4 regions of the Actinomadura sp. RB99 genome follow, and region 2 is predicted to be linked to each of the others. Evidence: riboswitches for the same ligand, from Rfam matches in the RefSeq annotation. Region 2 holds a riboswitch; each other region holds the start of a gene.
The links. A riboswitch is a leader RNA that binds a small molecule or an ion and turns the genes downstream of it on or off. The one in region 2 is predicted to bind cobalamin.
Positions count from the first base shown of each region.

Region 1 (6,886 bases), on a different contig from region 2:
CGTTGACGTGCTTGTAGAGATTGAGGACGAGGTTGTTCGCCACGATCGAGTCGCCGGTGGCGAAGAACGCGACGAGCCGGTTCACCAGGTGCAGCTCCGCCGGCGTGAGGCGGGCGAGATCGGCGAGGTCGGAGGCGAGGTCCACCTCCTCGACCGTCCAGGTGTTGCGGATCGCGGCGCGGTAGCGCGCGTAGAAGTCGGGATAGCGCATGGGCCGCAGGGTCAGGTCCATGCCGGGGTCGAGCAGCGGCATTACTGGCACGCCTCGCAGGTCTCGGGGTTCTCCAGGGAGCAGACCGCCGCGGCGACGGTCGTCTGCGCGATCCGCGTGGCGGGCCGGGAACGCAGGTAGTAGGTGGTCTTGAGGCCGCTGCGCCACGCGTAGGCGTACATCGAGGACAGCTTCCCGATCGTCGGCGTCTCCATGAACAGGTTCAGGGAGTGCGACTGGTCGATGTACGGGGTGCGGGCGGCGGCGAGGTCGATCAGGGCCTTCTGCGGCAGCTCCCAGGCCGTCCGGTAGAGGTCCCGCATCTCCTCGGGCAGGTCGACGAGGCCCTGGATCGAGCCGTTCGCCCGCTTGATCGCCTCGCGGACGGCGTCGTTCCACAGCCCGAGCGACTTCAGGTCCTCGACGAGGTACCCGTTGATCTGCAGGAACTCGCCGGACAGCGTCTCGCGCTTGAACAGGTTGGACACCTGCGGCTCGATGCACTCGTAGCAGCCCGCGATGGACGCGATCGTGGCGGTCGGCGCGATCGCGATCAGCAGCGAGTTGCGGAGCCCGACGTCGGCGATCCGGGCGCGGAGCGCGTCCCATTCGGCGGGACGGGTGGGCGCGGCGTCCGGGAAGTGGTCGATGTGCAGCTGGCCGCGCGCGGTGCGGGTCTCTGCGTAGGCGGGGAGCCGGCCGTGCGCCTCGGCGAGGTCGGCGGACGCGGCGTAGGCGGCGAGCGCGATCTCCTCGGCGATCCGGGTGGACAGCTCGCGGGCCTCGGCGGAGTCGAACGGGAGCCGGAGCGTGAAGAACACGTCGGCGAGACCCATGACGCCGAGGCCGACGGGACGCCACTTCCGGTTCGCCGTTTCCGCCTCGGGCGTCGGGTAGAAGCCGCGGTCGATGGTGCGGTCCAGGAACCGGACGGCGGTGCGGACGGTCGCGCGGAGCCGGTCCCAGTCGATCCCGGACGGCGACACGTGCGCGGCCAGGTTCACCGACCCGAGGTTGCACACCGCCGCCTCGTTGTCGCCCGTGACCTCCAGGATCTCGGTGCACAGGTTCGACAGGTGGACGGTCCGGCCCGGCTCGGCGGTCTGGTTGCAGGCCCGGTTCGCGGCGTCCTTGAAGGTCATCCAGCCGTTGCCGGTCTCCGCGAGCGTCCGCATCATCCGCCCGTACAGCTTCCGCGCCGGGACCTGCCGGACGTACCGGCCCTCCTTTTCGGCCGCCCGGTACGCGGCGTCGAAGGCGTCGCCCCACAGGTCCGTCAGCTCCGGGACCTCCTTCGGGTCGAACAGCGACCACGTCCCGTCCGCCTCGACGCGGCGCATGAACTCGTCCGGGATCCAGTTCGCCAGGTTCAGGTCGTGGGTGCGGCGCGCCTCCTCGCCGGTGTTGTCGCGCAGTTCGAGGAACTCCTCGACGTCGGCGTGCCACGGCTCCAGGTACACGCACGCGGCGCCCTTGCGGCGGCCGCCCTGGTTGACGGCGGCGACGGACGCGTCCAGCGTGCGCAGCCACGGGACGATCCCGTTCGAGTGCCCGTTCGTCCCCCGGATCAGCGACCCGCGCGACCGGACCCGCGTCCACGAGATCCCGATCCCGCCCGCGTACTTGCTGAGCCGCGCGACCTGCCCGTACCGCTCGTAGATCGCCTCCAGCTCGTCGCGCGGCGAGTCCAGCAGGAAGCACGACGACAGCTGCGGGCGCCGCGCCGCGGAGTTGAACAGGGTCGGCGAGCTGGGCAGATAGGACAGCGTGCTGAGCAGCCGGTACAGCTCGGCGGCCTCGTCGACGGTGTCGGACAGGCCCACGGCCACCCGCAGGAAGAAGTGCTGCGGGCGCTCCAGGACGAGCCGGGTCCGCGGATGCCGCAGCAGGTACCGGTCGTAGAGGGTGCGGAGCCCGAAGTATCCGAACCGGTCGTCCGCCTCCTCGACCGCGCCTCCCGAGGGGGGGCGACCCCCCGCGCCCCCCGGACCCTCGTCGATGAGGCGGTCCAGCGCGGCGGCGTTCTCGGCGACGAACGCGGCGGGGCCGTCGGCGAGGAGGCCCTCGGCGTGCGCGGCGGCGACGGACTCCGCGAAGCCCCGGACGCCGGCCTCGGCGGTCTCGTCGCGGATCCGGGCGGCCAGCAGCCGCGCGGCGACCCGGGAGTACCCCGGCTCCACCGCGACCAGCGCGGCGGCCTCCCCGATCGCCAGGTCCCGCAGGGCGGCGGCGCTCGCGCCGTCCCCGGCCCGGACCGCGCCGAGCACCCGTTCCGGCGCGGTCCCCTCGACACCGGCGCAGGCCGCGGCGACCTCGGCCGCGATCCCCCCGGCGGCCGGCGCCTCCGCAGGCATGGTGACTGTCACGTTCTCTCCCCTCGTGAGACGGCCTCGCGAGGGCATGCGAACGGGCGCGGCGGCAGGCTGCCGCGCACCGTCCCCCGGCTCACCCGCGAAGCCTCGGACGTACGGCGTGCATGGCAGGTCTTCGGACTCGCGGGCACCCGCGCCTCCTGCCGGAGGCACGACCTACTGGCCGTCGCTTCCCGATCCGGACGATCCGGTTCAGTGCCTGTGACGGCGGTCGTTCCCGCTCACCGCTGCGGGGCAGTCCCGGACTTGCACCGGGTTCCCTCTTACGACGCCCCCGCCGCGAGCGGCGGGGGCGAACCAGCACGGGATTGAACCCTACATCTTGTTGATCCTCATTGCGCAACCCCAACATGTAGGGTGCGTCGGGATCGGATCGCGGGGGTCGGATGCGCGCCCGCGGACCGTGGTGGGACGATGTCCCCGTCATGTCCCCGCGTCCCAGGCAGCCGGCCTTCCGCACCGCGCGCGCGGTCGTCTTCGCGACCGTGTGCGTCGCGCTCGCGACCGTCGGCCACGACCTGGCGTCGCACGAGCCGGTGCCGGGCTGGGCGGTGCTCGCCGGGTTCGGCGCGGCCCTCGCCGTCGCCGCCGCCCTCGCCGGCCACGAGCGCTCCCTCCCGACGATCATGGGCGGGCTGCTCGGCGGCCAGTTCGCGCTGCACACGCTGTTCGCGAGCGCGACCGAGGGCATGCGCGACTGCGACACCGCCGCGCACGCGGGACACGCCGCCGCGACGCCCGCGATGCACGGCTCCGGCACGTCCATGACCGTCGCGCACGTCGCCGCCGCCGTGGTCGCGGCCTGGTGGCTGCGGCGCGGCGAGCGGGCCGCGTGGTCCCTCGCGCGGCGCCTCGCGTCCGCCGCCGACCGCCCGATCCGGCTGCTGCTCGCGCTGCTGCTGATCGAACCGGCGGAGCGCCCGCTGCGTACCCCGGTGGTGCCGGTGGCGGCCGGCGCGATCGCCACGGGACGCGCGCTCCGGCACCAGGTCGTCCGGCGGGGACCCCCTCCGCGTTCGAGGGCGCTCGCCCACCTCTGAGCGAGCGCCGTACGTCACCGGCCGCCGGATCCCGGCGCCCGGCCCTTCCCGTACGACTCGAACGGAGTTCCGTCTTGCCTTCCCGCACGCATGCCCGCCGGCTCGGCACGCTCGCCGTCCTCGCCGGCGCCGGCGTGGTCGCGTTCGCGACCGCCGCGTCCGCGCACGTCACCGTCAACCCGAAGACCGCCGAGCAGGGCTCCTACGCCAAGGTCTCGTTCCGGGTGCCGAACGAGGAGGACAACGCCGCCACCACCAAGCTCGTGGTGAACCTCCCCACCGACCACCCGCTCGCGTCGGTGTCGGTGCGGCCCGTCCCCGGCTGGACGGCGAAGGTCGTCGAGTCCACGCTGCCGAAGCCGATCAAGACCGAGGGCGGCGAGCTGACCAAGGCCGTCACGCAGATCACCTGGTCCGGCGGCAGGATCGAGCCCGGCCAGTTCCAGGAGTTCGACGTCTCGCTCGGCCCGCTGCCGACCGACACCGACACGTTGACGTTCAAGGCCGACCAGACCTACTCCGACGGCCAGGTCGTCAAATGGGAGCAGGACCCGGGCGACGGCACCAACGAGCCCGAGCACCCGGCGCCCACGCTCAAGCTGACGCCCAAGGGCGCCACCGACACCGCAGCCGCCGGGCTCACCGCCCGGTCCAAGCCCGCCGCCAAGGCGGAGGCGAGCACCGACGACGGCACCGCCCGCTTGCTCGGCGGCGCCGGCATCGGCGTCGGCGTGATCGGCATCGCGGTCGGCGGCTACGGCCTGTCCCGGGCGCGGAGCCGGGCGTGAGCCGGGCCGTCCGGCGCACCGCCGCCGGCGCCGCCGCGGCCCTCGCCGCGCTGGCGCTGACCGCCCCGCCCGCCTCCGCCCATACGTCGCTGACCGGCGCGAACCCCGCCGCGAACGCGACGGTCGCGCCGCCGTCCCAGATCGTCCTGACGTACGCCGACCCGGTGCAGCTGCCGCAGGTCGTGCTGACGGACGCCGGCGGCGGGCGGCACGAGGCGGGCAAGGCCCAGGCGGTGGACAACAAGGTCACCGAGGCGGTGAAGGGCACGCTGCCGAACGGTGTGTACACGGTCGGCTGGCGCGTCGTGTCGCCGGACGGCCACCCGATCAGCGGCACCTACACGTTCACCGTCACCGGGTCCACCGGCGCCGCCGGCGCCGCCGGCGCCGCGCCCGGGGCGACCGCGCCCGCCGCGAAGGCCGCCGGGAACGGCTCCGGCGGCTCGTCCGGCTGGCTGTGGATCGGCCTGGCCGCCGCCGTCGTGGTGGTCGCGGGCGGCGGGCTCGCCTGGTACCGCCGAACCTCGGGAGAATCCCCGGAGAAATGATCATCGGTCTTCCGGTCGGGTGATTACAGCGTTACAGTGATTACCCGACCGGAAGATCATCCCTGGGGGCCCAGTGATCGTCGAGTACATCCGCTACCGGATCGATCGGGCGAGGGCGGAGGAGTTCGAAGCCGCCTACGCCCGCGCCGCCGTCCCGCTCGCCGCCGCCCCGCAGTGCGTCGACTACGAGCTGACCCGCTGCGTCGACGAGCCCGAGTGCTACATCCTGCGGATCCGCTGGACGTCCGCCGAGGACCACTCCCAGGGCTTCCGCTCCGGCGAGCACTTCCCCGCCTTCTTCGCCGAGATCAAGCCGTACGTCCAGCAGATCGAGGAGATGCGGCACTACGAGGCGACCCCCGTCCACGGCAAGGGCTCGTCCGTCCCCACCATGTACGACTGGGCCGGCGGCGCCGACGCCCTCCAGCGCCTCACCGAGGTCTTCTACACCGCCGTCCTCAAGGACGACCTGCTCCGCCCCCTCTTCGAGCACATGGCCCCGGACCACCCGAAATGGGTCGCGATCTGGCTGGGCGAGGTGTTCCGCGGCCCCGAGCGCTACAGCCGCGAGCGCGGCGGCTACCACCACATGGTCCGGCAGCACCTCGGCAAGGCGATCACCGAGGCGCAGCGCCGCCGCTGGGTGAGCCTGCTCATGGACGCGGCGGACGAGGCCGGACTGCCCGCCGACCCCGAGTTCCGCGCCGCGTTCGCGTCCTACATCGAGTGGGGCACCCGCATCGCGCTGGCGAACTCCCAGCCGGGCGCGACCCCGCCCCTCGAAGCGCCCATGCCCCACTGGAGCTGGGGCGAAGCCCCGCCCTACACCCCCGCCAAGTAGCGGCTGCGCCGCTACCGCGCGGCCAGATCGACCACCGCCTCGCGGGCCTCGGCGAGTGACCGTGCCGCCATTTCCCTGAATCGCGCCAGATGCGGGACGAGGTCGGCGAGGGTCATTTCGGCATTGACGAAGGACACGCCGTCCTCGGCGACACCGAGATTGCCGAAATAGGCCCGCAGATAGGGCTCCTGGAAATCGAAGCCCTCGCGCGGCGTACCGGGACCGTACGCGCCGCCGCGCGCCGTCACGACGACGACCCGCTTGCCGTGCAGCAGGCTCCGGCCCGTGTCCGGGTCGGTGTACGCGCCAGGAAAGGTGATCCGGTCGATCCACGCCTTGAGCGACGCGGGGATCGAGAAGTTGTACATCGGAGCGCCGATCACAACCGTTCCGGCGTCCAGGAACTGCTCGATCAGCGGCAGGGTCAACGACCATTCGCGTTCCTCGGCGGCGCCCTCGACGAGCGCGTCGACCTTCGCGGGCGGGACGTAGCCGTTCTTCTCGACGCGGCGTCCGAGCTCGCAGTAGGCCGCCGAGATCGGCGGCACCGGATCGGCGACGAGATCGCGGTACCGGTAGCCGGACGTCCCGTGCCGTTCCCGCCACGCGTCCGCGAACCGCGCGGACAGGCGCCGGGTGATGGAGTCGCCGGAGTGGCTGGAGTCCAGGTGCAGCAGCGAGGTGACCTGGTCGTGGGCCGATAGCATGGTGGAGCGCGTCTCCTTCGCTCTCGTGTCGTCCTTGTTCCCACAGCTATGACGACCCGCGCCGACGAAAGGGGACCAATGGACGAGCAGGTGCTGGCCGAGCGGTTCGACGAGTGCCGCGGCCACCTGCGGGCGGTCGCGTACCGGATGCTCGGCTCGCTGGACGAGGCCGACGACGCCGTCCAGGAGACGTGGCTGCGGGCGTCCCGGGCGGGCGCCGGGGACGTCGCGAACCTGCCCGGCTGGCTGACCACGATCGCCGGGCGGATCTGCCTCGACATGCTGCGGTCGCGGCGGCGCCGCGGCGAGGACCCCGGCGGCCTCCACGGCCTGGACGGGCCGGAGCGCGCCGGGGGCGACCCCGAGGAGGAGGCGGTCC
Region 1 is NZ_JABMCA010000047.1:9,753-16,638, reverse strand. It holds gene amrb99_RS32670 (ribonucleotide-diphosphate reductase subunit beta) at 1-253, opposite strand, end outside; gene amrb99_RS32665 (ribonucleoside-diphosphate reductase subunit alpha) at 253-2,577, opposite strand; cobalamin riboswitch at 2,672-2,900, opposite strand; gene amrb99_RS32660 (hypothetical protein) at 3,009-3,623, shown strand; gene amrb99_RS32655 (YcnI family protein) at 3,698-4,411, shown strand; gene amrb99_RS32650 (copper resistance CopC family protein) at 4,408-4,959, shown strand; gene amrb99_RS53400 (antibiotic biosynthesis monooxygenase) at 5,033-5,800, shown strand; gene amrb99_RS32640 (NAD(P)H-dependent oxidoreductase) at 5,812-6,633, opposite strand; gene amrb99_RS32635 (sigma-70 family RNA polymerase sigma factor) at 6,586-6,886, shown strand, end outside.
Region 1: another riboswitch for cobalamin. It lies ahead of amrb99_RS32665 (ribonucleoside-diphosphate reductase subunit alpha); the one in region 2 lies ahead of bluB (5,6-dimethylbenzimidazole synthase).

Region 2 (6,886 bases):
CGTTCCATCGGGGCTGGTGGACGACCAGATCCAGCGACGGGGCGGCGTGCTCGATGCGGCGGGAGTGCTCGACTTCGGTTCGCCAGGCGGTGAAGGCTTCGTCGCGGGTGCAGCCGGTCGGGTCGTAGGCGGTCTGGTAGTCGTCGGCGTGGGACCAGACGTTGGGCAGGTGGCGCTCGCCGTTCACGGTTTTGCGGAACCAGGTACGTTCGACCTCGGCCATGTGACGGACCAGCCCGAGCAGCGAGAGCGCTGAGGGTTTCGACGCCTGCATGCGCAGGTCGTCGTCGCTCAGGTCGTCGCATTTCCATGCGAGGGTGGCGCGGTGGTAGTCGAGGTTGGCGCGGAGCAGGGCACGTTCGTCGGCGATCAGCGGCACATCCGGGCGTTCGGTGGTCACCGGTGTCAGCTTAATGACTCCCGCCGCATCAATGATCGATAAGGCCGCGTCGGCGTTGGCGATGGCATCGTCGTGCTCGGGCTCGGACCGTCTGGCGGCTCGCGGGCTCGGGGCTGATCGCGAACTGCGCGAGATCTCCAAGTGCGGCTCTTGGAGGCGGCACCGGCGGGGAGCGGCGGGTGGCGGTGCGGGACTCTAAGGATCCGGACCGGGCGGTGCTGGCGGTCGCGCCGTCCGGGTGGGCGTCCCTGCTCGCCGACGTCAAGGCCGGTTCCCTCGACCTCACTCGTTGACGCGGGCACCTAGGGGCGGATGCGCGAAGCATCCGCCCCCCTTCCCTTGCTCGACCGTCCACATGGGCGGCCGGAGGAGGTCAGTTCGCCGATGGGGGCCGGTTCAGATTGAGGATCCACTTGGGCAGGAGGCTGTCGCGGGGGGCGTTGGTCCACTCGGCCGCCTTGACGATCTCGAAGAACTGGCGGGTGCCGGGCCGCAGGCCCGCGTTCTTCGGACCGGGGGTCACCACGATGCCCTGGCTGGCGGTGAGCCGTCCGGTCTCGGGGTCGATGAGCAACTGCCACTCGATCGTGCCGTAGTCGCGGGTGGTCTGCCTCATCGCGACGCCTCGTCCCGGGTGTCCGGCGGCGTCGGTGTCGTTGATCGTCTTGACGTCGCGGAGTCCGGCGAGCATCCGGTACGTGGCGATCCGGACCCGGTCGGTGACCGCGCGGTCGGCGAGCAGGGAGGGGGCGTTCAGGAAGAGGTAGAGGTCCGGGGCGCGCAGGCGCCGGTGGTCAAACTTCGTCGCGTAGTTCAGGAGCCATGCGCGCAGCTTGGACGGGTTGGCGGGGAGCCGGCGCGCAGCGTCGACGCCGAAGTCGAGTTCGGCGCCTTCCTGCAGGAACGGGCTGCCGACCTCGTCGTCCAGGTCCCTGATGCCGAGTTGCGCCGCGTCGGGGCGCCCGTCCGCTCTCCACGCCTTACCGTCGGCGGGCGTTGCGGGCCGGACCGCGACCTTCTCGCCGTCCCAGCCCAGGCTGGTCGTCGTTTCCCTTTCGCCGCCGGGGAGCGGGCCGAAGTCCTTCGCCGACTTGGCGCTGAGGATGTAGGCGTCCTTGGTGGTCTGCACGGTGTAGTGGGCACCGTGCAGACGGGTGGACGGAACCACCACCGACTTGCCCACCACGCGGTGGACGTACCACAGGCGCCCGTCGGAGGCGTGCCGTGTGCTGGCGTCGGCAGCGGCGAGCAGGAATGTGGAGGCGGGGCCGTTCTGGTCGGCCAGGGGTTCGGGATGGTAGGGGGGCCGCGTCTCCCCTCGGTAAGCCGTCCATGAGGCGGCGGCGAGCGCGCATGCGGTGGCCGCCGCGACCAGCGCCGCCCTCCGCTTCGGCTGGAAGAGCCGTGCGAGGCGGCGGCGCGGGGCGGCGGCCTCGGCCAGGAGGCGGCGGCGGGCCGCGTGCGTGGTCTCGGGGGACGGGGGGCGCTCGGCGGTGTGCATCCGGCTGATGAGGGTCAGATCATCCACGGTCGTCCTCCTCGTCGTGTCCCGATGCGCGCAATGCGGCGCGGACCTGTTTGCGGGCGCGGCTCAGCCGCGAGCAGACCGTCCCGTAGGCGATTCCGAGGGCTTCGGCGACCTCCGGGTAGCTGAGTTCGGCCAGCGCCACGAGGAGCAGGACGTCGCGGTCGCCGTGCCGCAGGCGCGCCAGGGCCGGGCTCAGGCCGAAGCTCGCGGCGTCCACCGCCGAGGTCACGCTGCTCTCGTGGCTCTCGACGACGTCGGCGGTGCGCATCCGGGCCATCGCCTTGTAGCGGCGCAGCTCGTCGCGGCGGTGGCGGCTGATCAGCCGGGTCGCGATGCCGTACAGCCAGGGGCGCGCCGAGGTGTGCGCCGGGTCGAACACGGCGCGGCGGCGGAAGGCGATGAGGAACGTCTCGGCCGCGATGTCGTCCGCGGCGTCGGCGCCGAGCCGCCGGTCCACGTAGCGGTGGATGTCCCGGTAGTGCCGGTCGAAGAGGTCCGCGAACCGTTCGGGGTCGCGCCGCGCGGCGGCGATGACGTCGGCGTCCGACGGCTCCGGCTCCGCCGGGGCGCCCGTTTCGGAGGGGGCGCCCGTCACGGCTCGTCCCGTGGCGCTGGAGGAAGGGTCATGCGGGACCCTTCTGGAGGCGTGGAGGGGGGTCACGTCCTTGATTGCCCGGAAGCGTCCCACCCCTTCTCGCGGCAGGACGGCGGGTCACAGGTAGTGGCCGCTCGCCAGGTAGGGGGCGGGGGCGGGCATGCCGCGGACGGCGATGTAGCCCTCCTGGCCGATGTCGAGGCGGGCGGCGAGGCCGACGTCCACCGCCCAGTGGTTGTCGGTGGTGATGCAGTTGACGAGGGTGTCCCCGCGCGCGGCGGCGAGCGCCTCCCACAGCAGGGTCTCGGCGGTCCCGGGACGGTCGGCGGCCAGCAGCGTGGGACGTCCCGCGCCCTCGTCGATGTAGACGTAGCCGCGCCGGCCGGGCGCGTCGGAGACGACCAGCCGCAGCGTCTCCAGCATGTGGACGTGGTCGGGGCCGTGGCCCGCGCCGCGGACGGCGGTGTCCAGTTCGTCCATCCATTCGAGGTCGTCGGCGTGCCCGTCCCGCAGTCCGCGGACGGCGGGCAGCGTGGCCCGGTCGACGGTGCCGACCATCCGCATCTGCGGGTGCAGGGTGAATCCCGCCAGACGGTAGCGGCGCGTCGCCGCCGGATGCACCGTCGAGGAGAACAGGCCCGGCCGGTCGCCCGCGTGCGCGAGGACGGCGTCCATCAGGCGCTTGCCGATGCCCTTCCCCTGCCGGCCGGGCAGGACGCCGTAGGTCGCCAGGTACCAGAGCCCTTCGCGGTTCTGGGAGACGGCGAAGCCCACGACGTCCCGGCCCTCTTCGGCGATCCAGCAGCCGTCCGGGTCGACGGACAGGAAGTGGCCCAGGCGGTCGATCAGGCGGCGGGACTGCTCCTCCGTCGGCGGTTCCGGGTCCGGTTCGCCCACCCGCCGGCTGAGGCGGTCGCCTTCGAGGAACGTCACCGCCGCCGCGCGCTCGGTCGCGACGAGGTCGTCCCGCGACATGCGCCTGATGCGTACCGGGTCCATGCAGGCATGATCACGCCATGGGCGGGGCGGCGCACCTGATTATTCGGGTGCCGTGCTCACCAGCGGTCGTGGTGGACGGCCGCGTGGAGGGGGCGGCGGTGCCGCCAGCCGTGCCGTTCGAGGTCCGGGACGGCCTCCAGGTGCGTGACCGGCCCGACGCACAGCCAGGCGACCGGCCGGACGCCCGCCGGGATGCCGAGGAGGTCGCGCAGGTAGGGCTCGCGGTAGAACGACACCCAGCCGACGCCCAGTCCCTCCGCCGTCGCCGCCAGCCAGAGGTTCTGGACGGCCAGGCAGACGGAGTACAGGCCGGCGTCGGCGATCGCGTGCCGGCCGAGGACGGCGGGGCCGCCGCGCTCGGCGTCGTAGGTCACCACGATCGACACGGTGGATTCGAGCACCCCGTCGATCTTGATGCGGGCGAAGCGGGCGGCGGCGTCGCCGGTGAGGGTGGCGGCGAACGCGTCGCGCTCGGACCGGACGTGGTCGTGGAACGCGCGGCGGACGTCCGGGTCGCGGACCAGCACGAAGTCCCAGGGCTGGGTGAGGCCGACGCTGGGGGCGGCGTGCGCGGCGGTGAGGACGCGGTCGAGGACGCCGTCCGGGATCGGCGCGCCGGTGAACTCGGCGCGTACGTCGCGGCGGCGGTGGATGACGTCGTACAGGTTCATGGGCAGGCTCCCGCTGCGGTCGGGCCGCCCAGGGCGGGCGGCCGGTGGAGCGAGGCCGGTCTTCGGACTCCCGGATCGACGCCTCACCGCCCGCCTTCCCGGCCTGACGGCCAGTGGCCGCGCGTGCGCGCGTGGGCGGCGGCTCCCCGGTCACCGCGGCGGGCCCGTGCCGGATTCGCACCGGCTTCCCGATTCTCCCCGAGGGGCACCTCGCGTCAGTTCACGCCGTCCGCGATCGTAGCGGTGCCCGCCTTCGGGTCGGGGGAGGGGGTCAGTGGCGCTGGAAGCCGTCCTTGGTGCGCAGGCCGTAGCCGAGGGCGCGGTCGAACGAGATGTGGGCCATCCAGCCGCAGAGCCCGGCGAAGATCGGAGCCCACGCGAACGGAGTGACGGTGTAGAGCGCGATGAGCGCGAGCGGGACCAGCGCGCGGTGCGCGGCGTTGTAGTACGGGACGGCGCGTGCCGGGAGCTGCCCGCGCTCGACGGTGTGCGCGTCCCGGATCCCGGCCAGGAAGGTGAGGTCGGGCGCGATGAAGAACGCGACCGCGAGGAGCGCGGCGAGCCAGCCGTGGTTGACGCCTTCGAGGACGGCGAACGCGCTCCAGAACAGCGCGTTCGCGCCCCAGGCGGTGCGGCGGGCCACGAGCGCGGCGGAACCCTTGCGGACGGTCGGAACGGTGGCGGTGCTCATGGCCTGGTGCCCTCCTGCTTGGCTAATGGCATTAGCTACAAGCTAAGGCTAATGCCATTAGCTGTCAAGCTCATGGAGAAACGGCCGCTCAGAGGAACAGGGCGGCCAGCCGGGGCAGGCGCAGCCGGGTCTCGGCGTCGTCCTCGACGTCCCAGTTCTCGCCCGCGGGACGCTCGGGCCGCCGCATCGAGCGCACGGCCGACTCCATCGCCGCGTCGAACGACTCGGTCTCTCCCATGACGCGCTTGTAGGTGCTGCGCGCCGCGTAGTGCAGGCCCTCCGCGCCGATCCACCCCTCGTCCTCCCGGGCCATCCGCACCACCGTGGGGACGTCGGCCAGCGTGTCGGGGTCGTCGACGGCGCGCGCGAACACGTCGCGTCCCAGCAGCGCGAGCCCGGCGCGGAAGTCCATGAAGCCGTCGTCGCCGCAGCCGCCCTCGATGAGGTAGGCGGCGTTCCAGAGCGGCCGCCGGTACGCCGAGTCGAGGACGCGCGTCAGCATGGCGTCGAACGCGACGATGCCGGGGCCGTCCAGTTCCGCGAGCCGGTCGGCCACCAGGTCGATCAGCGGGTCGTCGGGGGAGTCGCGGTCGTCGGCGTGCGCACCGGCCTCGGCCCGCGCGTCCTCGATCAGGGCCCACCACGTCCGCTCGTCCATCGGTCCTCCCGCATGCGTCGGCTCCGCCGTTTTCGCGGACCAATGTGCCGCACGGGTCCGACAGGCCGGGCCGCGGGTCAGCGGGGGCGGGCGGTGAACCAGGCGCCGTCGTCGTCCAGGAAGTGGCCGAGGCGCAGGCCCGCCGCGTCCAGCACCGCGGGAAGCTCCTCGTCGCCGAGGTGCCGGTTGGTGAAGGTGTGCGTCCAGCGCCGCTCGCCGATCCGGTATTCGAGCGTCGCGACGACCGTCCCGGGGTCGGGCCGTTCCAGGTGCGCCACCCGGTAGCGGACACCGTCGTGCGTCCACTCCCGGGGCGCGTCGTCGTGCCAGTGCCTGCCCGTGTCGCGCTGGACGACGACCACGCCGTCCGGCCGGACGTGGCGCCGGCAGGCCGCGAGGAGCGCCGCCCGGTCGCCGTAGTTGACCAGGTACGACATCAGCAGGACGCAGCCGAACCGGTCGGGCAGGTCCAGATCCTGGATCGGCGAGCACACCGTCCGCGCGCCCTCGATCCGGGCGAGCATCGCCGCGGAGCCGTCCACCGCCGTCACCGGATGGCCGAACCCGACCAGCGGGCGGGTGACCCGCCCGGTGCCCGCGCCCAGCTCCAGGACCGGCGTGCCGGCCGGGATCGTCGTGTGGACGAGCGCGGCGCTCGCGACGTCCGGCGGGAGCGCGGCGTAGAACTCGACCGCCGACCCGTCGTCCGCGATCTCGCCGGGGCCCGTCCCGGCGCGCCGCCCGTCCGCCGCCGCGCCGTCCTCTGCCGTCGCCATGATCGAATCGTCGGACGGCGGTCCGCCGCCGTCAAGACGCCCGCCGTCAAGACGCCCGAGCCGCACCGGCCTCGCCGCGCGCCAGGCCGGCGGACCTCCGGGCCAGCTCGACCAGGGGACGGACCAGGGGCTCGGCACCGGGACGCCACCGGGCCTCGACGTGGACGCCGGTGACCTCGTCGACGGCGGGATCGAGCCGGACGAGGTCGCCGGCGTCGAGCTCGGCGCGGACGGCCGTCTCCGGGACGAGCGCGACGCCGCGGCCGAGCGCGGCCATCCGGCGCAGCGCGGCGAGGGAGCCGGTGGCCATGCCGATGCGGGTGCCCGGGCCGAGGGCGCGGCCGTAGCGGCGGGTCAGCATCTCGGACGTGCACTCGGGGTTGACGATGAGGAACTCCGCCGCCATCAGCGCGGCCGGATCCAGCGGCGACGCCTGGGCGAGGGGGTGCTCGGGCGCGGCGACCAGGACGACGCGGTCCTCGGCGACGATCTCGTGGGGGCCCGTGGCGGGGACGCCGTTGTCGTAGACGAACACGAGGTCGAGACGGCCGGCCTCTAGCCCGGCGGC
Region 2 is NZ_JABMCA010000023.1:55,974-62,859, forward strand. It holds gene amrb99_RS21530 (DinB family protein) at 1-541, opposite strand, end outside; gene amrb99_RS51305 (DUF397 domain-containing protein) at 517-693, shown strand; gene amrb99_RS21540 (hypothetical protein) at 774-1,928, opposite strand; gene amrb99_RS21545 (sigma-70 family RNA polymerase sigma factor) at 1,921-2,523, opposite strand; gene amrb99_RS21550 (GNAT family N-acetyltransferase) at 2,641-3,522, opposite strand; gene bluB (5,6-dimethylbenzimidazole synthase) at 3,579-4,193, opposite strand; cobalamin riboswitch at 4,229-4,421, opposite strand; gene amrb99_RS21560 (DUF4260 family protein) at 4,465-4,884, opposite strand; gene amrb99_RS21565 (DUF4240 domain-containing protein) at 4,973-5,542, opposite strand; gene amrb99_RS21570 (class I SAM-dependent methyltransferase) at 5,620-6,318, opposite strand; gene amrb99_RS21575 (LysR family transcriptional regulator) at 6,365-6,886, opposite strand, start outside.

Region 3 (6,886 bases), on a different contig from region 2:
TCATCCGGCGCGGCACCGGGTTGATCGCCGGTTCGCCGACCTCCAGCGGCAGGCCGGGGCGCGTGACGGTGCCGACGCCCGGTCCCGCGCGGAACACCACCCCGCCGCCGGGCGGGCCCGGCCGGACGGTCGAGCGGACGAGCGCGCCGTGCGTGACGTCGGGGTCGTCGCCCGCGTCCTTGACGATCCCGGCCGTCGCGAACCCGTCGCCGAGCTCCTCGACGGCCAGCGCGAACGCGGGCGTCTGCCCCTTCGGCAGCGTGATCTCGACGGGGTCGGGGAACTCGCCGGTGAGCAGCGCGGCGTGCGCCGCCTTGGTCGCGGCCGTCGCGCACGCCCCGGTCGTCCAGCCGTAACGGAGATCGCTCACGGCAATACCCTGGTGGCGTGACCCTGCCCGTGGAAGAGACCCCGCGCCTGGAAGAGCCCCTGCGCGTGCTGCTGCTCGGCGGCACCGGCGAGGCGCGGCGGCTGGCCGGGCACCTCGCCGGCGATCCCCGCTACGACGTGATCAGCTCGCTGGCGGGCCGGACGGCCGACCCCGACCTGCCGCCGGGCCGCACCCGCATCGGCGGGTTCGGCGGCCCGGACGGGCTCGCGGCCTGGCTGCGCGACGAGCGGATCGGCGCGGTCGTCGACGCGACGCATCCGTTCGCCGCGCTCATGACCGAGTCCGCCGTGCTCGCGGCGGAGCGGACCGGTGTCCCGCTGCTGGTGCTGCGCCGCCCCGGCTGGACGGAGGGCCCCGGCGACGACTGGCGGCGCGTCCCGTCGCTGGAGGCCGCCGCCGCGGACCTGCCCGGCGAGCGGGTCTTCCTGACCACCGGCCGCAAGAACCTCGCCGCGTTCGCGGGCGACGCGCGCCGCTGGTTCCTCGTCCGGTCCGTCGACCCGCCGGAGCCGCCGCTGCCGCCGCGGATGGAGGCGGTCCTCGCGCGCGGCCCGTTCACCGTCGGCGAGGAGCTGGCGCTGATGCGCGAGCACGCGATCGACGCGCTGGTCACCAAGGACAGCGGCAGCGCGATGACGTCCGCCAAGCTCGCCGCGGCCCGGACGCTGCGGATCCCGGTGGTCATGGTCGACCGGCCGCCCGCCCCGGACGGCGTCCCGATCGCCGCGACGGTCGAGGAGGCGGCCGCGTGGCTCGACCGGCACCGGCCGGCTCATGAGGGGTAGCGGCGCGGCGTGAAGACGGTCGTGCGGCCGTCGCCGCGCTCGGCGACCGTCGTCTGCGACGAGCCGACCAGCAGCAGCGTGCGCATGTCGACGCCGTCCGCGTCGAGGTCGGCGAGGCGGACCACCCGGACGCTCTCCTCGGGGCCGCCGACGTCGCGCCCGATGACGACCGGCGTGTCCGGCGAGCGGTGCTCCAGCAGCACGTCGCGGGCCTTGGCGACCTGCTCCTTCCGGGTCCTCGACGCCGGGTTGTAGATCGCGATGACCAGGTCGGCGGCCGCCGCGGCGGCGAGGCGGGACGCGATGACGTCCCAGGGCTTCAGCCGGTCCGACAGCGACAGCACGCAGTAGTCGTGCCCGAGCGGCGCGCCGATCCGGGACGCGACGGCGTTCGCGGCGGTCAGCCCCGGCAGGACCCGCACCGGGACGTCCTTCCAGCGGTCCTCGGCGGCGACCTCCAGCACCGCCGCGGCCATCGCGAACACGCCCGGGTCGCCCGACGACACCACCGCCACGCGGCGTCCCCGCTCGGCGAGCGCGAGCGCGAACTCCGCCCGCTCCGACTCGACCCGGTTGTCGGACGCGTGCCGCTCCTGCCGGGGGTTCGCGGGCACCCGCGCCAGGTAGGGGGCGTATCCGACGAGGTCGTCGGCGGTGGCGAGGGCGTCCTGCGCCTCGGGGGTGAGCCATTCGCGGCCCGCCGGGCCGAGCCCGACGATCGCGACCTCGCCCCGCCCCTCCCCCGGCGCGGCGGGTTCCGGCAGCTCGCGGCGCGTCCGCTCGTGCACGCGGCTCGGCAGGATCGCGACGGAGAAGTACGGGACGGTCTCCGGGTCGACCTCGGCCAGCGGCAGCGCCCGCTGCCCGTCGGTGGTGGCGCGCTCGACGTACCAGGCGTCGTCCAGGCGGCCCGCCTCGTCCAGGGCCGCGCGGACGCCGCCGAACGTCCGGCCGAGCTTCAGCACGGCGGCCGAGTCGGTGGCGGCGAGGCGGCGCGCCAGGTCGCCGGGCGGCAGCGTGCCGGGCAGGACGGTCAGCACCTCGTCGCGCTCGACCAGCGGGCGGCCCAGCTCGGCGGACGCGGCGCTCACCGACGTCACGCCCGGCACCACCGTCGTCGGGTACCGGCCGGAGAGCCGCTTGTGCAGGTGCATGTACGAGCCGTAGAAGAACGGGTCGCCTTCGCACAGCACCACGACGTCGCGCCCGGCGTCGAGATGCTCGGCGAGCCGCGCCGCGCACCGCTCGTAGAACTCCTCCAGCACGGCCCGGTAGTCGTTGGTCCGCTCGGTGGTGACCGGGTAGATCAGGGCTTCCTCGATCTGCCCTTCGCGCAGGTGGGGGGCGGCGATGCGGCGGGCGATGCTGCGCCCGTGCCGCGCCGCGTGGTGCACGACCACGTCCGCGCCCTCCACGAGCCGGGCCGCCTTCACGGTGATCAGCTCGGGGTCGCCGGGGCCGAGCCCCACCCCGTACAGGTGTCCGGTCATCACTCTTCCTCGCTGGCGATGGCGTTGATCGCGGCGGCGGTCATCGCGCTGCCGCCGCGCCGCCCGCGCACCACCAGGTACGGCAGGCCGGACGCGGCGAGCGCGTCCTTGGACTCGGCGGCGCCGATGAACCCGACCGGGATGCCGAGCACGGCGGCGGGCCGGGGCGCGCCGTCCGCGACCATCTCCAGCAGCCGGAACAGCGCGGTCGGCGCGTTGCCGATCGCGACGACGGAGCCGCCGAGGCGGTCGCGCCACAGCTCCAGCGCGGCGGCGCTGCGGGTGGTGCCGAGCTCCGCGGCGAGCGCGGGCACGCGCGGGTCGCCGAGCGTGCAGACCACGTCGTTGTCCGCGGGGAGCCGCCCGCGGGTGACGCCCGCCGCGACCATCCGCGCGTCGCACAGGATCGGCCGGCCCGCCAGCAGCGCTTCGCGGGCGGCCGCGACGACGCCGGGCGCGTGGTCCAGGTCGCGCACCAGGTCGGTCATCCCGCACGAGTGGATCATGCGGACGGCGACCCGGGCGACGTCGTCCGGCAGCCCCGCGAGGTCCGCCTCCGCCCTGATGGTCGCGAACGACCGCCGGTAGATCTCCGCGCCGTCGCGGACGTAGTCGATCACTCGCTCCTCCGTGTCGTGGCGGCGGCCGCCGCCGTCGCCGTCAGGTCGTGGGACCGGGCGCGGACCTCGTCGCCGAGCCGCACCTCGTAGCCGCCGGGGACGGCCACGACCGCGACGTGCCGGTCGGCGGGGCGCCCGCACTGGCGCTCGCAGCCCGACCAGTGCACCGGCAGGCCGCCGCCGGCCCGGCGGGCCCGCGCCGCGTCCGCGCGCACGTCGGTGCGCGACTTCGCGCAGCCGGGACGGCCCGCGCAGGACGTCAGCCCCGCCCAGTCGGGTCCGGTGACCAGGCCAGGGAAGTGTGACATGTCCGCGATGCCGGGAATGACGACGCCCCGCCACGGAGTGACAATGATCTCCCCGGCGGCGCCCAGCCCGGCCGGGTCGAGGCGGCCGAGCGGGACCAGCCCGGAGAACGCCGTCCGCCCGTCCCGCTGCGGGATCTCGCCGAGCGGCGTCCGGTACGGGACCGCCGGGACCGGGACGGGTGCGCTCCTGCTCCCCGGCAGCGGGAGGTCGCGGCCGAGTTCGGCGAGCCGCCACTCGCTCGTCCGGACGCGCAGGAACGCGCGCGCGGCGTCCAGCGCGAGGGCGGCGGCGTCCTCCGGGGCCGCCCGCAGGCCGCTGTCCGTCCCGGCGAGGACCAGGGCGAACGCGTCCGGCGCCACCGCGTACAGGCCGACGTCGGCGCGCAGCGCGATGACGTCGCCGCGCCCGTCGTCGACCGCGAACAGGAACCGGCCGGGCAGGCCGGCGAGGTCCGGGTCGGCGCACAGGCCCGCGTCCAGCGCCGCCACGACGGGCCGGGCGTCCAGCAGCCCGGAGCCGTCGCGCCCGGTCAGCACGCTGCCGAGGATGTTGCGGACGCGCTCGTGCGCGGCGGACGGCAGCAGCCCGGCCGCGTGCAGCCGCTCGCTCAGCTCGCTCTCCGCCCCGTCCGCGAGCCCTCTGATCTGCACATTCGCTCGCGACGTCAGTTCGAGGAACCCGTCGCCCAGCTCCCGCGAAGCGGCGGCGAGGGCGTCGAGCCGCGGCCGCGTCAGCGCGCCGCCGGGCAGCCGGACGCGCGCCAGCCCCCCGTCGGCGGCGGCGTGCACCCGCAGAGCCCCCGGACACCGGTCCGGGCCGGAACGCGAAGTCGACACGCGAGGATCCTAAGGCCCGCTCCGAGGGCCCCGGCGACGCGATCTCGGGCCGCGGGCCGGGTCAGGAGGCCATCGCCGAGTCGCAGTGCCCGAGCCCCGAGAAGGTCGTCCGGACCGTCCCGTCGATGGCCCTGCCGAACGCGTCCAGGCCGTTCAAGCAGGCATAACGCGGTTCCCCGCTCGAGACGAGGACGACGCCGACACCCGTGCCCGGCGTCTGCGGGATCGTGCGGGTGACCCGCATCGGCCTCCCCTCGGTGAAGGCGAACAGGACGGTGGCGTCCGGCCTCCGCATCATCCCGTAGCCGGAACGTCCGTCCGGGCCCATGGTGACGGACGAGACGCCGCCCGGCGCGCGGAACAGGACCCGCCCCTCGCGCAGGCCCGATCCGCCGGCGCGGGTGTCGGTCGCGCGGACGGTGACGTTCTGGACGGCGGCGTCCTGCCCGGCCCCGGGAACGAGGTCGCCGATGGTGTAGCCGAGCGTCCGGCCGTCGCGGGCCCAGACGATCTCGCCGACGACCGAGGGCCCGGCCGCGCTCCAGGTGCGGCGGTTCCCCGTCGCGGTGTCGAGCACGGTCAGCGCGGCGCGCGCCGGGCTCGCGGGCGCCAGTGCGCGCGGCGGGTCCGCGGACCCCGGCGTGTGCGGCGGCTCCGGCGCGCAGGGCGCGGTCGTGTAGGCGAGCCGGTCGCCTCGGCGGTTCATCGCGAGGCCCGCGACCAGCGCGGGGGTGGTGCCGCCGGGCATCGGCGCGAGCCCGGTCACGTGGCCGTCACCGGTCAGCCGGAACCGGAAGAGGCGCGTCTCGCACGGGTCGCTCCGCGAGGCGGCGACCACGAACCTGCCGTCCGGGCCGGCGAGGATCTCCTGCACCGCGCCGGCGGAGTCCGGCGGCCGTACCGCGTCGACCGGCCGCTCGGGCGCGCCCGTCCGGGGCATCGTGCGCACGTCGAGCCACGTCCCCTGGCGTCCCGCGGCGAGCAGGAAGCGCGGCGTCCGGTACGGGAAGCCCGCCGCCTCCCGCGGGGTCTCCCCGCCGACGGTCGCGCCGACCGCGGCGATGGCGGCGCCGACCAGGACCGCCAGCGCGGCGGGTGCCGCCCAGCGCCGGATCCGCCACGAGACCGGCTCGCTCTCCCGCTGCATCGGAAGATCGTCCCATGGCGGGCGGCGCCCCCGGGCGCGCCGGGGCGGCGGGAATCGGGTTAGGGTGTGGGCGGCGACAAGGGAGGAAGCCGGTGCGAATCCGGCGCGGTCCCGCCACTGTCACCGGGGAGCGGACCCCACCGAAGGCCACCGTGCGAGCGGGAAGGCCGGGGCGAGCGCCGATCCGGGAGCCAGGAGACTCCGTGCCGCCACTCCGCCCCTTTGCGGCGCAAGCCCGAGGGTCTGGGGGTCCGCCCCCCCAGCGGAGGCACTGTCTGACCTGCGATTCGGGGCGAGGACCCCGGGTGAGGACGCGATCCGCGTGATCCTGCTGCTGTCCACCTCGGACACCGACCTGCTCAGTGCGCGCGCGAGCGGCGCCGACTTCCGGCTCGCCAACCCGGCCCGCACGTCCGTCGACGACCTGCCCGCGCTGGTGGACTGCACCGACCTGGTGGTGGTGCGGCTGCTGGGCGGGAGGCGCGCGTGGGAGGAGGGCCTCGACGCGCTGCTCGCGGGCCCGCGCCCGGTGGTGGTGCTCAGCGGCGAGCAGGCGCCGGACGCCGAGCTGATGGAGCTGTCGACCGTCCCCGCCGGGGTGAGCGCCGAGGCGCACGCCTACCTGGCGCACGGCGGTCCCGGCAACCTCGCCGAGCTGTTCGCCTTCCTGTCCGACACGGTGCTGCTCACCGGGTTCGGCTTCGCTCCCCCGGCCCCCACCCCGACGTGGGGCGTGCTGGAGCGGGAGCGCACGTCGGACGAGGGACCGGTCGTCGGCGTCCTGTACTACCGCGCCCACCACCTCGCCGGGAACACCGCGTTCGTCGAGGCGCTGTGCGCGGCGATCGAGGCGAAGGGCGGGCGGGCGCTCCCGGTGTTCTGCGCGTCGCTGCGCACCGCCGAGAAGGAGCTGCTGGACACGCTCCGGCGGGCGGACGCGCTGGTCGTCACCGTGCTGGCGGCGGGCGGCACGAAGCCGGCGTTCGCGGGCGCGGGCGGCGACGACGAGGCGTGGGACGTCGGCGCGCTCGCCGAACTGGACGTCCCGATCCTGCAGGGCCTCTGCCTGACCAGCGAGCGCGCGGCGTGGGAGGCCAACGACGACGGGCTGTCCCCGCTGGACACCGCGACGCAGGTCGCCGTGCCGGAGTTCGACGGCCGGATCATCACGGTGCCGTTCTCGTTCAAGGAGACCGACGAGGACGGCCTCAGCGTCTACGTCGCCGACCCGGAGCGGGCCGCGCGGGTCGCGGGGATCGCCGTCCGGCACGGGCGGCTGCGGCACGTCCCGGCGCGGGACAAGCGGGT
Region 3 is NZ_JABMCA010000072.1:35,438-42,323, reverse strand. It holds gene amrb99_RS40215 (cobalt-precorrin-5B (C(1))-methyltransferase) at 1-370, opposite strand, end outside; gene amrb99_RS40210 (cobalt-precorrin-6A reductase) at 388-1,176, shown strand; gene cobJ (precorrin-3B C(17)-methyltransferase) at 1,164-2,666, opposite strand; gene amrb99_RS40200 (precorrin-8X methylmutase) at 2,666-3,286, opposite strand; gene amrb99_RS40195 (precorrin-3B synthase) at 3,283-4,431, opposite strand; gene amrb99_RS40190 (hypothetical protein) at 4,493-5,578, opposite strand; cobalamin riboswitch at 5,661-5,780, shown strand; gene cobN (cobaltochelatase subunit CobN) at 5,895-6,886, shown strand, end outside.
Region 3: another riboswitch for cobalamin. It lies ahead of cobN (cobaltochelatase subunit CobN); the one in region 2 lies ahead of bluB (5,6-dimethylbenzimidazole synthase).

Region 4 (6,886 bases), on a different contig from region 2:
GGTGTGCACCATCACCAGCGGCCGGTTGCGGCGCTGCCTGGTGGTGAGCCCGTCGTCCGGCACGTACTCCGGCTTGCCCTGCGGCATCTCAGCCCCTGCTTCCTGGGTCGGCGGCGGTTTCCCCGGCGGTCATGCGGATTCCCCGGCGGTCACGGGAGGTCTTCTCCAGCGGTCACGCGAGGTCTTCTGCGGCGGTCAGGCGACGTTCCGCGCGCCGCCGCGCGCGTCGCGGACGACCCCGGCGAGCGCGTCGGCGGCGAGGCGGTCGAGCCGGACGACCTCGGCGCCGAGCCGGGCGCCGAGCGCGGCGGCGAGGCCGAGCCGCACCGGCCCGGACTCGCAGTCGACGACCACCGACGCGACGCCGGCGAGCAGCCCGGCCGCCGCCGACGGGTCGGGGCCGTGGGTGGCGCGGCCGTCGGTCACCACGACCAGCAGCGGGCGGCGGGCCGGGTCGCGCAGCCGCTCGACCCGCAGCACCTCGGCGGCCCGCGCCAGCCCGGCGGACAGCGGGGTGCGGCCCCCGGTCGGCAGCGCGTCGAGGCGGCGCGCCCCGGCCTCCACCGACGACGTGGGCGGCAGCGCCAGGTCGGCGTCCCGTCCCCGGAAGGTGATGAGGCCGACCTTGTCGCGCCGCTGGTAGGCGTCGAGGAGGAGGCTGAGGACGGCGCCCTTCACCGCGCGCATCCGCTTGCGCGCCGCCATCGAACCGCTGGCGTCGACGACGAACAGGACGAGGTTGCCCTCCCGTCCGTCGCGAACCGCTTCGCGCAGGTCTTCGGGTTGGACGACCAGACCGGAACCGGTGCGTCCCCGCGCGCGCTGGTGCGGTGCCGCCGCGCGCAGCGTCGCCGTCAGGTGCAGCCCGCGCGCGCCCGGCCGTGCGCCTGACACGCGTCCGTACGGGCTGCGCGCCTTGGAACGCCGTCCCGGCGCGCCTTCGCCCAGCCCGGGGACGGTGAAGAGACGCGGCTTGTAGGCGGCGTCCGCCGGCGCGGGCTCGCTCTCGCCCGACCGCCCCGGGCCGCCGCTCTCCCCGGACTGCGGCGTCTCCTCCGGGGGCGGGCCGGCCGGCGGCGGGACGGGCGCGTCCTGCCCGGAGCCGTCGGGAAGGCCGCCGCCTCCCCCGTCCGGGCCGTCCGGACCGTCCGGGCCGTCGCCGGGAGGTCCCGGGTCGTCGGGCGGCTCCGGCTCGTCGCCGTGCTCTTCGAGCACCTCGTCGAGCTTCTGCCGGTCCAGGCCGGGCGCGTCGAACGGGTCGCGGCGGCGCCGGTGCGGCAGCGCGAGCCGCGCCGCCGTCCGGACGTCGTCGGCCGTCACCGCGTCGCGGCCGTGCCAGGCGGCCAGGGCGATCGCGGCCCGCGCCGTCACCAGGTCGGCGCGCAGGCCGTCCACCTCGAACGACGCGCACACGGCGGTGATCTGGCGGAGCGCGGCGTCGGTCAGCTCCACGCCGGGCAGCCGGCGGCGGGCGGCGGCGATCCGCCGGGCCAGGTCCGCCTCGTCCGCGGCGAAGGCCGCCGCGAAGCCGTCCGGGTCGTCCTCGAACCGCAGCCGCCGCCGGACGACCTCGGCGCGCTCGGCCGGGTCGCGGGTCGCGGCGACCTCGATGGTCAGCCCGAACCGGTCCAGCAGCTGCGGGCGCAGCTCGCCCTCCTCCGGGTTCATCGTCCCCACCAGCAGGAACCGCGCCGCGTGCCGGACGGAGACGCCCTCGCGCTCGACGTACGACTCGCCCATGGCCGCCGCGTCCAGCAGCAGGTCGACCAGGTGGTCATGGAGCAGGTTGACCTCGTCGACGTACAGGACGCCGCGGTGCGCGGCCGCGAGCAGGCCCGGCTCGAACGCCTTCACGCCCTCGGTCAGCGCGCGCTCGATGTCCAGCGATCCGGTGAGCCGGTCCTCGGACGCGCCCACCGGCAGCTCGACCAGCCGCGCGTCCCGCGTCCCCGCCTCGCCGGGGGTGTGCGGGCCGTCGGGGCACGCCGGGTCGGGATCGTCCGGGTCGCAGGAGAACCGGCAGCCCGGCACGGCCGGCACCGGGGGCAGCAGCCCGGCCAGCGCGCGCACGATCGTCGACTTGGCGGTGCCCTTCTCGCCGCGGACCAGCACGCCGCCGACGCCCGGCGACACCGCGTTGATCAGCAGGGCGAGCTTCAGATCGGCCATTCCGACGACGGCGGAGAAGGGGTAGCGCGCGCGGGCGCGCCTCTCCGGCCGGCCGGTGTCCGGCGCCGACGCAGGTCGCACGTCTCGTCATCCTTCCTCGGGTGTCCACGCCCGTGGCGGTGCCTGTCCGACGGCCGGAGTCTCCTGGCTCCCGGATCACCGCTCCCCCTCGGCCTTCCAGCACCGCGTGCCGTGGCCGTGTCGAGGGGGGCTCCCCTGGTCACAGTTGCGGGACAGCCCCGGATTCGCACCGGGTTCCTCCGCGTCCGTCGCCCGCCCAGGATCGCACACCGGCCGGACGCGCTCGACCCGGCCATCTATCGGCGGAGTGCCGGTCAATGTTGGCGATACGCCAATGAGATGGTCTACTGGTCGGTATGGAGCGACGCGCAGCCCCGCGCGGCGAGGCCGCCGGAGCCGCGACGCCGCACCCGGGCGACACCAGGAGCCCGAAGGCCCGCTACCAGCGCCTGCCGCGCGACGAGCGGCGCGACCAGATCCTCGACGTCGCGCGCCGCATGTTCACCGAGCTGCCGTACGCGGAGGTGGCCACCGCGGCGATCGCCCGCGAGGCCGGCGTCCAGCGCGGGCTCATCCACTACTACTTCGGGACCAAGCGGGAGCTGTTCCTCAAGGTCGTCCAGGGCCTCACGGCCACCGCGGCGGTGCAGGCGCCGCCCCCGGACGAGCGGATGACGCTGCCTGAGACGGTCGAGCTGTGCGTGAACCTGTTCCTCGACACCGCCGAGCGGAACGCCACCACCTGGTTCGCGGCGCTGGACGCGGAGGGCTTCGGGCAGGACCCCGAGCTGCTCCACCTCGTCAACCGGTTCCGCGACCGGACGGTCGAGCACATGCTCGCCGTCCTGCGGGTGCCCGCGCCGACCGGCACGCTGCGGGCCGTCCTGCGCGTCTACTCCGGGCTCGCGGACGCGGCGACGCGGCAGTGGCTCCAGGAGCGGACCCTCGACCGCGCGCAGGTGCAGACGCTGCTGACCAGGTCGCTGCTGTCGATGGTCACCGACATCGCCCCCGCGCTGGAGGCCCAGGACGCGGGCGGGGGGCGCCTAGAGACCGGGGACCGGCTGCTTCACGCCGCCGCGCACCGGGACGGCGAACCAGACGGCCTTGCCGCGGACGCCCGGGCCGAGCCGTGACAGCGTCCGCAGCATGCCCCAGCGGCCCCGCGACAGCTCGCGGACGATGCTGAGACCGCGCCCGCAGTCCCCGGACGTCCACGAGTAGCCGGGCAGCGACGCGTCGACGTAGGCGTCGAAGACGGCGCACCGCACCTCGGCACCGACCGGAGCGCCCGCGAGGCCGGGACCGGCCAGGGCACCCGGGCTCGCCGGGGCGCCGGACGGGCGGGGCTCGGCGCCGGGCGGGTCGCCCAGGTAGAGCCACAGCTCGTGCGGGCCGTGGTCGCCGGCGTGCTGGTGCGCGTTGGTGGCCAGCTCGCTCACCATCAGCTGCGCGTCGCCGATCGCCTCGTCCCGCACGCCGAGCGAGGCGAGCGCGTCGCGCAGCACGCGGCGGGCGTGGCTCGCGCAGCCGGGGCCGCCGGGGAGCGCCCACACCCAGCCCGGCCTGGCGCCGCCCGGCCCGCGCGCGCCCCCGGCGGCCATCGCGTCGGCCATGGCGGCGGCGTCGGTCATCATGTCCGCGGCGAGGTCGGCCGCCTGGTCGGAGGGGGCGCCGGGCGGCGCCGCGGGGTCGGCGGCCGGGGCGGCCGACCGGTCGTGCCCGGCGCGCGGCCCGGCGGTGCGCCGCGGCGCGCGCTGGCTCGCGTCGGTGGTCTCAGGCGGGGTCTTCACGAGTGCCTCCCGCGGGCCGCCTGCCGGGAGCGCGGTCCGGTCGCCGTCACTATCGGTCCCCGAGCAGTCACGCATTCAAGACTCTCGTGAGATTCTCACGTTCGCAAGCGCCTTGATGGAATTGCCCTGCCCTTCGTGCCGGGTTCGCCAATCGCGTTGTGGCGCGGCCCGAGAGCGGCGAGACTTCGCTCCCATGACCTACCGCCCCACCGTTCGTGGCCGCCGTCTGGCGCGGGAGCTCCGCAAGCTGCGCGAGGAGCAGGGACTCACCCTGCAGGAGGTGGCGGACCGCCTCGACTGGTCCCGGGCCACCGTCTCCCGGCTGGAGACCAGCCAGACCCGGCCGCGCCCCGGCGACATCGCCGACATCCTCGACCTGTACGGCGTTCCGAGCCCCGACCGCGACGCGCTGATCACGCTGGCCAGGCAGGCGGGGCAGCGCGGCTGGTGGACCGCCTACCAGGACGTCTTCGCGGGCAGCTACGTCGCGCTGGAGGACGAGGCGTCGCACATCCGCACCTGGGACCCGCAGCTCATCCACGGGCTGCTGCAGACCGAGGAGTACTCCCGCGCCGTCATCACGGCCGGCCGGCTGCTGCCCGCGCAGGAGGACATCGAGCGCCGCATCGCGGCCCGCAAGATCCGCCAGGCGCTGCTCGACCGCGAGAGCGCGCCCCGGCTCCAGGTGATCTTCGACGAGGCGGTGCTGCGCCGGCCCATCGGCGGCCGCGAGGTGATGCGCGCCCAGCTGGAGTCCCTGGTGGAGGCCGTGAAACGCCCGACGGTGACCGTTCAGGTCCTCCCGTTCGCCCAGGGGGGACATGCGGGCCTTGACGGACGTTTCACCATTTTGTCGTATCCGGACCCCGCAGACCCCGATATCGCCTACGTAGAGGGGACCATGGGCGACGTTTACCTTGAGAGCAGCGAGGCAATAGCAAAACATAGGGACCGCTTCGATCGGATCGAGGCGGCCGCCTTGTCCCCCGAGGAATCCGCGCACCTCATAGCCGAGGCAGCAAGGAGCAGCCTGTGACCAACCTGCAGCGCGAACTCAACGGAGCCACCTGGCGCACGTCCTCCCACAGCGGGAGCGGCGACCAGTGCGTCGAGGTGGCCCCCCTCTCCAGCGATCTGCGCGCTGTTCGCGATTCGAAGGACCCCGGCGGACCGGCCCTGGTGCTGACGCCGGACGCCTGGCAGACCCTCCTCGACTCCATCCGGGAGGTCTGAGCACGATTCCGGAGGGCCGCGGCGCACGTCGCCGCGGCCCTTCGCCGTGCCCGCACGCCGTACCGCGCCCATGCCGGGGACGGAACCGGGACCGGGGCGGTGACCCCGCCCTTCCCTGGAAAGTAGAACGTGTTCTAGTATCGCCCGTGCGGCGCCGACCCGGCGACGCGGCCCCGGCGACCCGGAGGATGGCATCGTGACCGCGGAACTCAAGCTCGGCATCAACGTCGGCTACTGGCAGCAGCACCCCGACGACCAGACCGAGACGGTGCTGGCCGCCGAGCGCTGCGGATACGACTCGGTCTTCACCGCCGAGGCCTACGGCTCCGACGCGTTCACCCCGCTCGCCTGGTACGCGGCCCGCACGTCCCGGATCAAGCTCGGCACCGCCGTCGTCCAGATGTCGGCGCGCACGCCCGCCGCCACCGCGATGCACGCGCTCACCCTCGACGCACTGTCCGGCGGGCGCGTGATCCTCGGCCTCGGCGCGTCCGGCCCGCAGGTCGTGGAGGGCTGGTACGGGCAGCCGTTCCCCAAGCCACTCGCCCGCACCCGCGAGTACCTCGACATCGTCCGGCAGGTCTGGCGGCGCGAGGAGCCGGTCACCAGCAAGGGCCCGCACTACCCGCTGCCGTACCCGGGCGGCGCCGGCCTCGGCAAGCCGCTGAAGTCGATCGTCCACCCCGTCCGGCCGGAGATCCCCGTCTACCTCGGCGCCGAGGGGCCGAAGAACGTCGCGCTGTCCACCGAGGTCGCACAGGGCTGGCTGCCGCTGTTCGTCGACCCCGAGCAGATCGAGCCGGTGTTCGGCGCGTCGCTGGCGAACCGCCCGGACGGCTTCGAGATCGCCGCGACCGTCACCACGATCGTCACCGACGACCTGGCGTCCGCGCTGGAGTTCGCCAAGATCCCCCTCGCGTTCTACATCGGCGGGATGGGCGCCAAGGACCGCAACTTCCACCTCGACCTCATCGGCCGGCTCGGCTACGCGGAGCAGGCCAAGCGCGTCCAGAAGCTGTTCCTCGACGGCCGCCGCGACGAGGCGATCAAGGCCGTCCCCGACGACCTCGCCGACTCGATCTCGCTGCTCGGCCCCCTCGGCCGGATCAAGGAGCGGCTCCAGCTGTGGCGCGACAGCCCGGTCAGCACCGTGCTGATCGCCGGGGTGAAGGACGAGCCGACGCTCCGCGCGATCAGGGAGATGGTCGACGGCTGAGCAAGAGGTTCGTACCTTTTCGCCCAGAATTATTACGTAACGGAAAGTTCCCGCCGTCGAGGCGCGGGTTCTACGTTCGTGATCAGACCACCCCGAGTGACCGGGGCATGGGGAGGGGCGGTCCGGTTCAGGCCGGGCCGCCCCTCCCCATTTCGGGGTGGGTCGCCCGTAACCGATCACACACGACGCGGTGGAATGGAGGCGGCGAACCGGGTGCTGCACCGAAGGCACCCGGAGATCAGAGACTGGAGATGGGACACACGATGTCCACGCAGGAAGACGCCGCCCGGCTGCTCGTGAGAACCCTCGAGGCGGAGGGCGTCGAATACGTCTTCGGCATACCCGGCGAGGAGAACATCCACTTCGTCCACGCCCTGAACGACTCCCCCATCCGCTACATCCTCGTCCGCCACGAGCAGGGCGCCGCGTTCATGGCCGAGATCTACGGCCGCCT
Region 4 is NZ_JABMCA010000108.1:12,338-19,223, reverse strand. It holds gene cobO (cob(I)yrinic acid a,c-diamide adenosyltransferase) at 1-87, opposite strand, end outside; gene amrb99_RS46225 (putative cobaltochelatase) at 196-2,250, opposite strand; cobalamin riboswitch at 2,307-2,430, opposite strand; gene amrb99_RS46220 (TetR/AcrR family transcriptional regulator) at 2,547-3,326, shown strand; gene amrb99_RS46215 (ATP-binding protein) at 3,237-3,983, opposite strand; gene amrb99_RS46210 (helix-turn-helix transcriptional regulator) at 4,177-5,019, shown strand; gene amrb99_RS46205 (DUF397 domain-containing protein) at 5,016-5,216, shown strand; gene amrb99_RS46200 (LLM class F420-dependent oxidoreductase) at 5,413-6,432, shown strand; gene amrb99_RS46195 (acetolactate synthase large subunit) at 6,696-6,886, shown strand, end outside.
Region 4: another riboswitch for cobalamin. It lies ahead of amrb99_RS46225 (putative cobaltochelatase); the one in region 2 lies ahead of bluB (5,6-dimethylbenzimidazole synthase).